2 regions of the Jeongeupia sp. USM3 genome follow, and region 2 is predicted to be linked to the other one. Evidence: riboswitches for the same ligand, from Rfam matches in the RefSeq annotation. Region 2 holds a riboswitch; the other holds the start of a gene.
The links. Region 2 has a riboswitch for glycine ahead of BJP62_RS14160 (trimeric intracellular cation channel family protein). Riboswitches for the same ligand answer to the same signal wherever they lie in the genome.

Region 1: another riboswitch for glycine. It lies ahead of BJP62_RS08025 (sodium:alanine symporter family protein); the one in region 2 lies ahead of BJP62_RS14160 (trimeric intracellular cation channel family protein).

The regions. Positions count from the first base shown of each region.
Region 1 is NZ_CP017668.1:1,688,074-1,695,367, reverse strand. It holds gene BJP62_RS19235 (carbohydrate-binding protein) at 1-524, shown strand, start outside; gene BJP62_RS08025 (sodium:alanine symporter family protein) at 580-1,968, opposite strand; glycine riboswitch at 2,063-2,192, opposite strand; gene BJP62_RS08020 (methyl-accepting chemotaxis protein) at 2,638-4,263, shown strand; gene BJP62_RS08015 (UvrD-helicase domain-containing protein) at 4,516-6,513, shown strand; gene BJP62_RS08010 (sugar O-acetyltransferase) at 6,584-7,141, shown strand.
Region 2 is NZ_CP017668.1:3,000,353-3,007,646, reverse strand. It holds gene BJP62_RS14170 (DUF2092 domain-containing protein) at 99-869, shown strand; gene BJP62_RS18860 (hypothetical protein) at 882-1,295, shown strand; gene BJP62_RS14160 (trimeric intracellular cation channel family protein) at 1,353-1,967, opposite strand; glycine riboswitch at 1,990-2,089, opposite strand; glycine riboswitch at 2,090-2,190, opposite strand; gene BJP62_RS14155 (chromate transporter) at 2,333-2,881, shown strand; gene BJP62_RS14150 (chromate transporter) at 2,878-3,399, shown strand; gene dtpA (dipeptide/tripeptide permease DtpA) at 3,556-5,049, opposite strand; gene BJP62_RS14140 (hypothetical protein) at 5,362-5,541, opposite strand; gene BJP62_RS14135 (tetratricopeptide repeat protein) at 5,641-6,660, shown strand; gene BJP62_RS14130 (FAD-dependent oxidoreductase) at 6,763-7,294, opposite strand, start outside.

The DNA.
Region 1 (7,294 bases), 1.3 Mb from region 2:
TGAACGCCGCCAACTTCAGCGATCCGTACATGGTGAAGTGGGACCTGTTCACCGCTTCCGGCCAATGGTCGCTGTATCCGATGGGCAGCGAAATCCTCAACCTGCACGTCGATGCGGCGATCGATCAGGGCGGCTGGGCGACGCGGACCATGCATGCGGTCGACGACAACCCGAACAGCAGCTGGGAGCCGGTGCCGGTGGCGCGCTACCTCGGCCACCTCGATTACGTGAAGGCCAGGGTCGATGCCGGGCTGTTGTGGGTGGCGACGCCGTCGAACGTGATCCGCTACCGCTACGCCCGCGAAGCGTGCGCGCCGGCGCTCAACGGCAATCAGGTGGTGTTCAATACCGGCAACGCCGATTGCGTGAAGTACGCCACGCCGCTGACGCTGGACCTGAGCGCCAGTGCGGCGATCAGCGTCAGGCAGGGCGGCGGCGCGCTGGCGGTGAGGGCGCTCGGTAACGGCAAGTACCGCGTCGATGCCGATCCGCTGGCGGGGCCGCTGTCGGTGTTCGGCCAGTAAGCACGGGCCGCAAAGCCCCGGCCTTGGCCGGGGCTTTTTGCGTTGCGCCCGGCGATCAGCGCTGCGCCAGCGCCGGCTGCAGCACGCCGGTATCGTCGTCGTCGAGCCGGCCGGCGAAATAGCGCTTCGTTTCCATCGCCACCACATGCCGCAGGCCGATCAGGCCGATCAGGTTCGGGATCGCCATCAGGCCGTTGACGATGTCGGCCAGCACCCAGATCAGGTCCAGATGCAGGAAGGCGCTACCGACGATGCAGGCGATGAACACCAGCTTGAACGGAATGATGCCGCGGCGGCCGGCGAGGTACTGCATGCAGCGCTCGCCGTAGTAGTTCCAGCCGATGATCGTGGTGAAGGCGAAGAACAGCAGGCCGACGGTGACGATCAGGTTGCCCCAGTCCTGCGACAACCCCTGCTGGAAGGCGAGGTTGGTCATCCGTGCGCCGCTGGCGTCGCCGGACCAGACGCCGGTGACGATCAGCACCAGCCCGGTCATGGTGCAGATGATGATGGTGTCGAAAAAGGTGCCGGTCATCGAGATCAGCCCCTGCTCGACGCAGGAGTTGCTGCGCGCGGCGGCGGCGGCGATCGGCGCACTGCCCAGGCCCGATTCGTTCGAGAACACGCCGCGGGCGACGCCGCTCTGGATCGCCAGCATCATCGTCGCGCCGAAAAAGCCGCCGACGGCCGCGTGGCCGGTGAACGCCGACCGGATCACCAGCATGATCGCGTCGGGCAGGGCGCTGGCATTCATCGCCAGCAGCGCGACCGACGCGGTGACGTAGAACACCATCATGAACGGCACGATGGCCTCGGCAACGCGCGAGATCGACTTGATGCCGCCGAGCGTGATCATCGCCACCAGCACCGCCAAGGTCAGGCAGGTCCACAACACCGGGATGTCGAAACTCGAATGCACGGCTTCGGAGATCGCGTTGACCTGCGCGAACGTGCCGATGCCGAACAGCGCGACGCCGACGCCGAACAGCGCGAACAGCTTGCCCAGCCACGGCAGGCCGAGGCCGTGCGTGAGGTAATACATCGGCCCGCCGGCCATCTGGCCCCTGTCGTCGACGGTGCGGTACTTCACCGCCAGCAGGCACTCGGCGTACTTGGTCGCCATGCCGAAGAACGCTGCCATCCACATCCAGAACAGCGCGCCGGGGCCGCCGAGCTTGATGGCTGTCGCCACGCCGACGATGTTACCGGTGCCGACGGTGGCCGACAGCGCGGTGCACAGCGCGGCAAAACTCGACACGTCACCGGGCAGGTTGGGGTTCTTGTCGGCACGGAACACGAGCCTGAGCGCCAGCGGCAGCCTGAACACCTGCAGCAGGCCCAGCCGGGCGGTGAGATAAATACCGGTGCCGACCAGCAGGATCAGCAGCGGCGGGCCCCAGACGAGGTTGTCGATCGTCTGCAGCAGGTCTTGGAGCGGGGGCATGGTTTGTAGGTCTCCGTCAGTATCAAACATCGATCTGACAGAGGGGACGGCCAGCCGTACGCTGCCCGGGACGCGGGCAGGCACGGCGAGCGGCCGTCCTTCCTCTGTCCTTTTACCTGAGCGTTTCAGCGTTCCTGACGGAACGCCTTTCGCCTTCGGTGCCCGGCCGGTGCAGTCCGTCCTGAAAACGGTGATGCACGCCGGGGCTCTCCAGAGGCTCGTCCAGTCGCAGTCCCTGCCGGGTTTTCCCGGCGCCTGAAAGATTCACTTCTTCGGCGGCCCGACGCGCCTTGCGGCACGGCCATGTGGGCACTCTCCTGCGACCTTCATCCGAACACGGGGGAAGCTTGCAACATCGAATGTAGCAAAACGACGTAGTCATCGGCCATCGTGATTTCTCCCAATATTGACCTGCCGCAAGCCGGTGCCCCGGCGCGGCCTGCCTCGCGGGGATACGGCCTGGCGGCCGATTCTGCCGCCTTTGCTTACATGCGCTTGTGTCAGGAAACATGCCGGATCGCAGGCTGTAGTTGGTCCGGGCGTTTGCCGGGGGCGCGCCTGTCGGCCCGCCACTTGCGTGTTTTGCTTAATTTTTGCTGACTTCTATATTTCCAGTTCGTATTTATTGCTCGCGGCCACTCCGGTGCGGGCGGGTATGGAGGACTGGAAATGCTGTCGAACGCGACGATACGCCACAAGCTGTGGCTGCTGATCCTGCTGGCGGTGCTGGCCATCTCGGCCGGGGCGGTGTGGGCCCTGTTCAACGAGCGCAGGGACATGCTCGATGCGCGGCGTACGGCCACGCGCCACGTCGTCGACACGGCCCACTCGGTGATCGCGCACTACGGCCAGCTCGCCAAGGACGGAAAAATGCCGCTCAATGCAGCGAAGCAGACGGCGGCCGACGCGGTCGCCGGCCTGCGTTACGACGACGGCAATTATGTCGCGCTGTATGACACGCATTACCGGATGCTGCGGCACCCGATCAAGCCCGAGCTGAACGGCAAGGACCAGAGCCAGCTCAAGGATCCCAACGGCGTGCGCATCGTCAGCGAACTGGTCGATGCCGCGGTGCGCGACCGCGGCGAGTTCGTCGACTACCAGTGGGCCAAGCCGGGCAGCAAGACACCGGTCGACAAGGTCAGCGGCAGCCGGCTCTACGCGCCGTGGGGCTGGGTCGTGGCGACCGGCGTCTACGTTGACGATGTCGAGCGCGAATTTGCCCGCAAGGCCTGGGCATGGGCCGGATCGATCGCCGCCGGCCTTGCGGTGCTGGTGCTGGCGTCGTGGCTGATCGCGCGCAGCATCAGCGTGCCGCTCGAAAAGCTGCGCGACCACATGCACGAGATCGCCGCATCGGGCAATCTCGCGATCGGCAACCGTCCGTCGGCGGACGGCGAAGTCGGCCAGATCGGCGCAGTGTTCTTTTCGCTGATCGACCGCTTCCGCGACATTCTCCGCGACGTGCGCCAGGGCTCGCGCGAGGTCTCGGGCGAGATCACCGAACTGGCGCGCAGCATGAAGGTGATCGAGGACAGCTCGGCCACGCAGCAGCGCTCGGCGATGGCGACCGCGGCGACGGTCGAGGAGATCAGCGCCAGCATTGCCCGGATCAGCGGCCACCTCGGCGAGGTGGCGGGGCGCTCGGACAACGCGCAGCAACTGACCCGGCAGGGACGGGACGCGGTCGGGCGGGCGACCGGCGAGATGGAGCGGATCGCCGAGTCGGTCGGCGAATCGACCCGGCTGGTGCAGACGCTCGGCGAGCGTTCGGGGCAGGTCTCGGCGATCGTCGCGACGATCCACGAGATCGCCGACCAGACCAACCTGCTGGCGCTGAATGCGGCGATCGAGGCCGCACGCGCCGGCGAGGCCGGGCGCGGCTTTGCCGTCGTCGCCGACGAGGTGCGCAAACTGGCCGAACGGACCAGCGAGGCAACCAAGCGGATCACGACGATGACCGATGCGATCCAGAGCGATACCGGCCAGGCGGTCGCCGGCATCGAAGGCGTCAGCGGCCTTGCGCTGAGCGGCGTCGCGCTGGCCGGCGAGGCCGCTTCGTCGGTCTCGCGCATCGACGAGCGCACCCGCGAGGTCTCGGTCATTCTTGGCGAGGTCACGCAGGCGGCGGGCGAGCAGTCGCGCGCGAGCGAAGAGATCGCCCGCAACATCGAGGCGATCTCGCAGACCGGCGAAGAGAATCTCCGGGCGATCGGCGAGATTGCCGCGGCGTCGGCGCATCTGGCGGCGACGGCGGCAAGGCTGGACGGCGTGGTCGGGCAGTTCCGGGTCTAGAACCTGTCCCGTTGGGCGGCTGCGCATTGTGTCCCCGCCCGATGCCCGGAACCCCGCAAGGGGGCTACCTTCGGGTCGTTCTCCTGAACTCGATGTCCGTTCCGGTTTCCCCCGGGGGACGTCCAGAGGGCATCCTCGCTTCGGGCGTGAACAAACGACTTTGGCTCGCTCGCCTGCCGGGACAGGTGCTTCGGGGGCGGGGCGATGGCGGGGCTGTGCTAGAATCGCAAGCCCTTGAAGGAAAACCGCTTTATGCTCGACAAGCTCAACGATCCGCAACGCGAGGCCGTCAAATATCTTGGCGGCCCGTGCCTCGTGCTTGCGGGGGCCGGGTCGGGCAAGACGCGGGTGATCACGCAGAAGATCGCCTACCTGATCGGCCAGGCCGGGATGGACGCGCGCAATATCGCGGCGATCACCTTCACCAACAAGGCGGCGCGCGAGATGCAGGAGCGCGTCGGCGCGCTGATGGACGCGAACCGCCTCAAGGGGCTGACGGTGTCGACCTTCCACAGCCTCGGCATGCGCATCCTGCGCGAGGAAGCGAAGCACCTCGGCTACAAGCCGCAGTTCTCGATTCTGGACAGCGCCGATGCCAGCAAGATCATCTCCGACCTGCTGACGACGACCGACAAGCAGCTGATCCGCTCGACGGTCAGCCAGATCTCGCTGCTGAAGAACGACCGGATTTCGCCCGATACCGCGCTGGTGCGTGCCAGCTCGGACGGCGAGATGCATCTGGCCAAGCTCTACCGCGCCTACCAGGACACCTTGCAGGCGTATCAGGCGGTCGACTTCGACGACCTGATCCGGCTGCCGGTCGACCTGTTCGAGCAGCACGAAGACGTGCTGACCAAGTGGCAGCACCGGTTGCGCTACCTGCTGATCGACGAGTGCCAGGACACCAACACCACGCAGTACGACATGGTGAAACAGCTGACCGGCATCACCGGCCAGTTCACCGCCGTCGGCGACGACGACCAGTCGATCTACGCCTGGCGCGGCGCGAACATGGAAAACCTGCGGCTGCTGAGCACCGACTTCCCCAAGCTCAAGGTGATCAAGCTCGAGCAGAACTACCGCTCGGTCGCGCGCATCCTGCGCTGCGCCAACGCGGTGATCGCCAACAATCCCAAGCTGTTCGAAAAGACGCTGTGGTCGGACCTCGGCGTTGGCGATCCGGTGCAGGTGATCGAGGCCAGGAACGACGAGCACGAGGCTGAACTCGTCGCGATGAAACTGCTGGCGCACAAGTTCGAGGCCGGCACCGGTTTCAAGGACTACGCGATCCTCTATCGCGGCAACCATCAGGCGCGCATCGTCGAAACCCAGCTGCGGATGCACAAGATCCCGTACACGATTTCGGGCGGGCAGTCGTTCTTCGACAAGGCCGAGATCAAGGACGTGCTGTCCTACCTGCGGCTGATCGCCAACGAGGACGACGATCCGGCCTTCATCCGTGCGGTGACGACACCCAAGCGCGGTGTCGGCAACGTCACGCTCGAAAAGCTCGGCGCCTACGCGGCCGAGCGGCACATCTCGCTGTTTGCCGCCGTGCACGAGGAAGGCTTCGTCTGGCAGGTGCAGGCCGCCCAGTACGAGCCGCTCAAGCAGTTCTGCGACTTCATCGGCCGGATGCAGTTCGAGGCGCCGCGTGCGCCGGCCGGCGAGCTGCTCAGGCAACTGCTCGACGCGATCGACTTCGAGACGTGGCTGTATGACAGCGACGAGCCGAAGCCGGCCGAGACCAAGTGGAAAACCGTGCTCGAACTCGTCGACTGGGTGGCCAAGCAGGGCGAGAACAACGGCAAGAACCTGATCGAGATCAGCCAGACGATCGCGCTGATCACGATGCTGCAGGGCCGCGACGAGGACGAGGTCGACGCGGTGAAGATGTCGACCCTGCATGCGAGCAAGGGGCTCGAGTATCCGCACGTGTTCCTCGTCGGCTGCGAGGAGGACATCCTGCCGCACCAGAACTCGATCGAATCGAACATGGTCGAGGAAGAGCGGCGGCTGATGTACGTCGGCATCACCCGCGCCCAGCGCAGCCTGACGATCAGCTACTGCGGCAAGCGCCGCCGCGGTGGCGAGTGGCAGATCGTCCAGCCCAGCCGCTTCCTGCGCGAGCTGCCCGGCGACGACGTGCGCTTCTCGGGCCGGCTTGCCGGCGACAAGGCCGAAGGCGCGATCAGCAAGCAGGAAGGCCGGGCGATGCTGGCGGGCATGCTGGCCAAGCTCGGCGGCTGAGCAAGAATCGGCTGGCGCCCGGCCGGCCGCGCGGTAAGCTGGCGGTTTCACGATGCTGCGGAGCCGCCCGATGACCGAACTCGACAAACTGCTCGCCGGTGAACCGTTCGACTTCTTCGCACCCGAAATGGTCGCGATGCGCAAGAACGCCGAGCGCCTGCTGCGGCAGATCGCCCAGACCGAATCGGAACTGCAGGCGCCGTTGTGGCGCGAACTGTTCGGTGCGCTGGGCGAGGACAGCTGGGTGCGTGCGCCGCTGTTCTGCGAATACGGCAAGTCGATCCGCATCGGCAGCCATACCTTCCTCAATGCCGGCGCCACCTTCCTCGACGGCACGGCGATCACCATCGGCAACAACGTGCTGGTCGGCCCGAACGTGCAGTTCTACGGCGCCAGCCACCCGATCGACCACATTGAGCGGCGCGACTGGACCGCGCGCTGGAAACCGATTTTCATCGAAGATGACGTGTGGATCGGCGGCAATGCCGTCATTTGTCAGGGTGTAACGATCGGCGCGCGGTCCATCGTCGGTGCCGGCGCCGTCGTGCTCAAGGACGTGCCGGCGGACACCATCGTCGGCGGCAATCCGGCGCGGATCATCCGCAAAATCGACGCGAACGATCGCTGAGTGCCGCGGCGGCGATCCGCCTTCCAGCGTGCATAGAATCAAAAGTATTTGGTTTGTAATGTCCGGTAACAAAGTGTTATAAGTATAAGCCTCAGTCAGACGGCGCCCCGGCGCCACTCAATCTGGCGGCCGTTTCCCGGCCGCCGCCGCGCC
Region 2 (7,294 bases):
AGTTGCACAAAACAACACTATCGAATACAAGGGTGTCGGGCTAAGCTGTGCCCTGTACGAACCGGAACGCGTAAAACCATGACCACAAGGACGATGCGATGAAGCCAATCCGAACCGCTGCAGCGCTGCTGCTGGCCGCATGCGCCGGCAGCGCACTGGCCGCCGATGCCGGTACCGCCAAGGCGGTCGACCCGCAGGCGGTCAAGGCACTCGAGACCATGGGCAACTACCTGCGCAGCCTGCCCCGCTTTGCCCTCCGTGCCGACACCACCACCGACTATGTCGACGACAGCGGCCAGGCGCTGCAGTTTGCCCGTCAGGCCGAGATGCAGATGGTGCGGCCGAACAAGCTCAAGGCCAGCGTCAGCGGCGAGCAGGGCGCACGGACGATGTACTACGACGGCAAGACCTTCACGCTCTACGGCAGCCAGCACAACTTCTACGCGAGCGCGGCGGCGCCGAAGACGATCGGCGAGCTGGTCGGCGACATTGCCGACAAGTACGGCATCGAAACGCCGCTGGCCGACCTGTTCTACTGGGGCAGCGACCCCAATCAGGGCAAGGACCTGACCGCCGCGCGTGTCATCGGCGACGAACGCATCGGCGGTCTGAGCTGCGCCCACTACGCGTTCCGCAAGCCCGGCACCGACTGGCAGGTGTGGATTCGCAAGGGCGCGCAGCCGCTGCCGTGCAAGCTGGTGATCACCGCGACCGACATCGAAGCCCGGCCGCAACACACGGTGCGCTTCAACTGGCAGACGCAGCCGGCCTTCGGCAACGAGGTCTTCACCTTCACGCCGCCCAAGGGTGCCAAGCGGATCGACTTCGCCCGCAACGAGGCGTCGAAGCCGGCGTCGGCCAAACAATAAGGAGACCCCACCATGCGCAAGTTCAAAGCCACGCTGGCACTGGCGGCCGCAGCCTCGATGCTGCTGGCATCGCTTCCGGCCCAGGCCTGGGTTGCCGGCCGCACCGCCGTCGGCCCGAACGGCGGCGTCTATCACGCTGCCGCGGCCGGGGCGCCACGCCCCTACTATCCGCCGCCACGGCCGTACTACCCGCCGCCGCCACGCTATGACCACCCGATCGCCGCTGCGGCAGTCGGGACCGCGGCGGTGGTTACCACGGCGGCGGTCACGTCAGCCGTCATCGGCAGCATCGTCCACTCGGTGCCGCCGAGCTGCGTCGCCACCATCGTCGGCGGCGTCACCTACCAGCAGTGCGGCAGCACGTGGTACCAGCCGCAGTACGCCGGCACCTCGGTGCAGTACGTGGTGGTCAATCCGCCGCGCTGAGGCGCTGCCAGTACGAAAAGGGCTGCCCGCGGGCAGCCCTTTTTTTCGTCCGGACGATCAGTCGATCGGCTGGCGGTACGAGAACACCGGCAGCCGCCAGCCGCGGTAGATCGCGCAAAGCCGGATCACCAGGCCGAGCGCGAACGACATCAGCACATTGACGTCGTGCTGGACCTTGAGCTCGCCGAGGCCGAGATAGCTGAGCGCGACCAGCAGCGACACGCTGGCGTACAGCTCGTGGCGGAACACCACCGGCACGCGCGAGCAGAGGATGTCGCGCAGCACGCCGCCGGCGATGCCGGTGGTCATTCCGGCCATGATCACCACGGTCGGGTGGTAGCTCATCTTCAGCGCGACCTCGCAGCCGATCAGCGTGAAGGCGATCAGCCCGAGCGCGTCGAGGATCAGGAAGATTTTGCCGAGGTGGTGCATGAAGCGCGCGACCAGCACCGTGAACAGCCCGGCCGACAGCACCAGCCAGATGTATTCGGGGTGCTGGGTCCAGCCGATCGGATAATGGCCGAGCACGATGTCGCGGACGGTGCCGCCGCCGAGCGCGGTCAGGAAGGCGATGACCAGCACGCCGAAGAGGTCCATGTTGCGCCGGCCGGCGGCGAGCGCGCCGGTCATGGCTTCGGCGGTGATGGCGATGAGGTAGATGGTGGACAGCATGGGGGCTCCGCAAGTGTTTGCGGCCTCTCCCCTTGTCCTTTTACCTGAGAGTTTGGCGCGGCGGACCGCGCATTGCCCCTTCGGTGGACCGGCGTTGCCGGCCTCTCTCCAATTGGCCTGATACTGGCTTCGCGGTTCGTTTGCCTGAGCGATTCTGGGAGCTTGCGCCTTCGGCGGACCCGCGACCGGTACTCAGGCCGGGCCACTCTCCCGCGAAGCCGCGGATTATCCCGACCGCACCGGCCACGGTCAACGGCAGCATGCGGGCCGCAGGTGTCGCGCGCATGCCTCGCATCGCACGCTGAAGGCAATCTGAAAGCCGGAGGGCGTTACGATGGCGTGTCAGATTAGTTACGGTTTTAACCATGCCGGCCACCCCGCTGCCGATCACCCCGGCCACGCTGTTCCGCACCTTCGCCCGGATGGGGCTGATCGGCTTCGGCGGCGTGCTGCCGTGGGCACGGCGAGTGCTGGTCGACGAACGCGGCTGGCTCGACGATGCCGAGTTCGCCGACCTGCTCAGCACCGGCCAGATCCTGCCGGGCCCCAACATCGTCAATCTGGCGATGATGTTCGGCTACCGCCACGCCGGCCTCAGGGGAGCGCTGAGCGCGTCGTTCGGGCTGATCGGCCCGCCGGGGCTGATCGTGCTGGCGCTCGGCCTCGGCTACCGGCACGTCGCCGGCATTCCGGCGATCCAGGGCGCGCTGCACGGAATGACCGCGGTCGCCGCCGGACTGATCATCCTCACCGCCATCAAGCTGGCGCGCACGCAACAGGGGCTCGGCCTGGCGTGGCTGACCGGTGGCGCGGCCTTCGTCGCCGTTGCGCTGCTGCGCTGGCCGCTGCTGCCGGTGCTGGCGGTGCTGATTCCGCTGTCGCTGCTGATCTGCCTGATCGGAGCGCGCCGATGACGCTGCTCCTGCCGCTGTTCGGCCACTTCGCCCAGCTGTCGCTGATTGCCTTCGGCGGTGCCAGCGCGGTGCTGCCCGACATGCATCGCGTGCTCGTCACCGAGCAGCACTGGCTGAGCGAATCGGCCTTTACCGCCAGCTACACGATCGCGCAGGTCGCCCCGGGGCCGAACCTGCTGTTCGTGCTGCTGTTCGGGCTGCAGATCGCCGGCCTGCCCGGCGCACTGGTGGCACTGCTGGCGATGTGCCTGCCGTCGTCGCTGATCGCACTGGCGGTCGAACACTACGGCCACCGCCACCGCGAGCACCGATGGCACCGGCTGATCCGCCGCGCGCTAGCGCCGCTGACGATCGCGCTGACGCTGGCGACCGGCGTCCTGCTGCTCTCGACCGGCAGCGGCAACCTGCGCATGGCGCTGCTGGCCGGGCTGACGGTGATCGTCGGGCTGAGGACCAAGCTCAACCCGCTGTGGCTGATCGCCGCCGGCGCGGTGCTCGGCGCCTTCGGCTGGATGTGAAAAAGCCCCGCATTGCGGGGCATTGACGCTTGGCGTCGCTAATGAAACCCAGTGAAACTGGTGCTGGCAAGGCACGCGAAACGCAGACAGTACAAGCAAGTACGGCAAGTACGGCAAGTGAACGCAACGCCGCCAGCAGGGTTTTGTTGGCGGTGCCTACTGCGGACGCTGTGCGGCCAGCTCGCCTTCTGCCACGAAGGCGTCGACTTCCTTGGCGCCGCTGATCATCCGCGCCAGCAGCGGCGCGGTAACGATCATCAGCACGGCGATCACGCCGGTGACGATGCCGATCTTCATGAACACGTCGCTGTAGACCGCCAGCGACTGCTGCGCGTTGCTGACGTCGCCATGCACCGCGGTCAGGCCGGCGACCATGCCGCTGACTGCCGACGCCGCCGCGGTGGTGAGGAACCACGCGCCCATGATGAAGCCCATCAGCCGTTCCGGCACCAGCTGCGCGACCATCGCCAGACCGAGGCCCGAAATCAGCAGCTCGCCGATGCTCTGCAGCGCGTAGCTCAGCACCAGCCAGTTGGCCGACACCAGACCATGCTCGTTGGCAAAGCGCGCACCGAAGGGCAGCGCCAGGAAGGCCAGCGAGCACAGCACCATGCCGATCGCGAACTTGTGCGGCATCGGCAGCCTGTCGCCGAGCTTGTTGTACGCCATCGCCAGGATCGGACTGGCGATCATGATCCAGAACGGGTTCAGTGCCTGGAACTGCTCGGGCTGGACCGCGAAGCCCAGCAGGCTGTGCTCGGTGTTGTTGATCGCGAAGAAGTTCAGCGACGTCGGCATCTGGTTGTAGAGCACGAAGAAGATCACCGCTTCGACCATCAGCACGAAGGCGACGATCATCTTGCTGCGCGCCGCGCCCTGCAGCGCGAAGGTTTCCTTCATGAAGATCGCAACGATGCCGATCGAGATCGCGGCCAGACCGTAGTTGGCGACGGTCGGGTGCTTGAGCAGCCACGATGCGGCCAGACAGACCGCGACGATGCCGACGATCACGTAAGCGAGGTACTTGAGGTTGAGCGGCTTGAAGTCCGGCTCCGAGCCGTACTGGGCGACCATCTTCTTGCACAGCAGGAAGTTGGCGATGGTGATCAGCATGCCGACGACCGACAGCGAGAACGCCACGCCCCAGCCGAACTCCTTGGCCAGCCACGGCGTCGCCAGCATCGAGAAGAACGAGCCGATGTTGATCGCCATGTAGTACATCGTGAACGCGCCGTCGATGCGCGGGTCGTCCTTGTCGTAGAGCTTGGACAGCAGCGACCCCGGGTTGGCCTTGAACAGGCCGTTACCGACGGCGACCGTGCCCATGCCGAGATAGACCCACGAAACCTGGTGATTCGAGAACGCGATCATCGCGTAGCCGACCGCCAGCGTGATCGCGCCGAGGATGATGGTCCGCTTGGTGCCGAGCACCTTGTCGCCGAGCCAGCCGCCGACGGCGATCAGGCCGTAGACAAGCGCGACAAAGGACGAGAACAGCGTGAACGAATCGGCCTCGTGCAGGCCGAGCATCTTGACGAGGTACACCGCCATGATGCCCTGCAGGCCGTAGTAACCGAACCGTTCCCACAGTTCGATCGAAAATATCAGGTAAAACGCCTTGGGTTGGCTCAGGGAAGAATTGCCGGCCACGGTTTGCCTCCAGGTTTGATTGGCCCATCCGGGGGGATAACAGCGGCACCGCGGCAAACGCGGTGCAACTCCGGGCACGGGGCTGGAGCAGTTATCGATCTCGAACTTGATGGGTATTGATCAAGGGTGCAGGGTTGCCGTGTTGGCCGTCCCCGGTGCCGGCAGCAGACATCGCTCGTGACAATGCTTGCTGATCGACAACCTTTTTTTACCGTCATCCCGTCATCATGTAACCGCAAATAGTTCCGCTACGGCCCTTGCGATTGCTTGCGCTGGATCAAGTCTGGTGGCGGTCTGCCGGTGCAATCGGCATCACGCCACGGCGAAACGGCGCCGGTAGACCGACGGCGCGACGCCGACCACCCGTCGGAAATGCGCCCGCAGGCTTTCGACCGAGCCGAAGCCGCTGGCGGCCGCCAGCCTTTCGAGGCCGGTCTCGCCGCTTTCCGGCTGGCCGGGAGCGGTGCCGATACAGCGCCTGCGATTGCGCACCGCTCTGAGCTTGCGCTCGGGACGATGGCGTTCGGCCGCATGTTTTGCCGGCGGCGGCGCTAGAATAAGGGTAACGCCCTACTCCTTCCGGCAAAGCCTGTGGCCCTGCTCCAGACCCTCAACGACATCGAACGCATCGTCTTCAGCGACCCGACCACCGCCAAGCGCCAGTGCGCGCCGGTGCTGGTGCGCGCCCGCGACGAGCACGACGTCGAAGCACTGGTCCGTGCCGCGACGATGCTCTCGCTGATCGAGGACCAGCTCGGCGAGCGCAACGAAGGCAGCGTGCTGCTCGCCGAAGCGCTGGCGTGCTGCCAGATGTACGGGCTCCGCCATCTCGAGCCGGCGGTACAGGAACGGCTCGGGCGCGACCACTACACCGGCGGCGACTACCGGCTGGCGCTGCAGCACTGGGCGCAGTGCGTGCGGCTCTGCGACGGCGAGACCCGGCATGTGCATACGCTGGCGCTGGCGCTGATCGGCCTCGGCCAGGTGTGCAGTGCCTACGGCGGGCTCGACGAGGCGGTGACCTTCCACCGCGCGGCCGACCGCCAGCTCGAATCGAGCGACGACGTGCACCTGATCGCCAAGGTGAAAATCAGCCTGGGCTGGGACCTGCATGTGCTGGGCCGCGAGGAAGAAGCCCGGCACATTCTCGTCCAGGCGCTGGATCTGTGCCGGGCCCGGCAGTTCAGCCACTTCCAGGCCGAGCTGCTGTTGCGGCTGGCCCAGGTCGACATCGAGCAAGGCGACGCCGAGGCGGCCGAGCAGAAGCTCGAGGAAGCGCTGTCGCTGCTGGTTTTCACGCCGTCGCACTGGTGCGAGACGCAGGTGCTGGGGCTGCTGGCGCAACTGCGCCACCAGCACGGCCGGCCCGATCTGGCGATCAGCATGATCCAGCGTGCGCTGCACATCGCCGAGGTCGACGGCATGCGCCATGTCGAGGCGAGGCTGCTGGCCGACCTGATCGTTTATGCCGGGGCCGACGGCAATACCGCTCTCGCCGAGGTGCAGCAGCGCCGGCTCGCGGCATTGCAGGCCTCGCTCGACGACGCCATCGGCAGCGGCGACGTGCCCGACCTCAGCCTGCTGCGCGACCTGCTCACCCTCTACGCCTGAGCGCCGAACCGCAGCACCGGGCCGTGCGGGCCTTTCGCACGCCCCGCCTTCATCAAAAAAAAACCCCGCAGCGTTGCGGGGATTTTGCGGCCGGGCCGGGGTTTACCAGACGCCCAGATACTCGAGGATGCCTTCCGCAGCCTGACGGCCTTCGTACACGGCACGCACCACCAGATCGGCACCGCGGACCTGGTCGCCGCCGGCGAAGATCTTCGGGTTGCTGGTCTGGTGCTTGTACGTTTGCTTGAGCGGCGCGACGGTACGGCTCCAGTCGTCGACCTTGATGCCTTGCGCGTCGAACCAGCTCGCCGCCTCGGCCTGGAAACCGAACGCGACGATGACATGGTCGCAGTCGAGCACGCGCTCGGAACCGGCGACGATCTCGGGCTTGCGACGACCCTTCTCGTCCGGTGCGCCAAGCGCGGTGGTCACGAGCTTGAGGCCCAGGCTGCCGTCGGCGTTCTGCTGGATGCCGACCGGCTGGCTGTTCCACTGGAACTCGACGCCCTCTTCCTTGGCGTTGGCGACTTCGCGCTTCGAACCCGGCATATTGGCTTCGTCGCGACGGTAGGCGCAGATCACCGACTCGGCGCCCTGGCGGATGCTGGTGCGGTTGCAGTCCATTGCGGTGTCG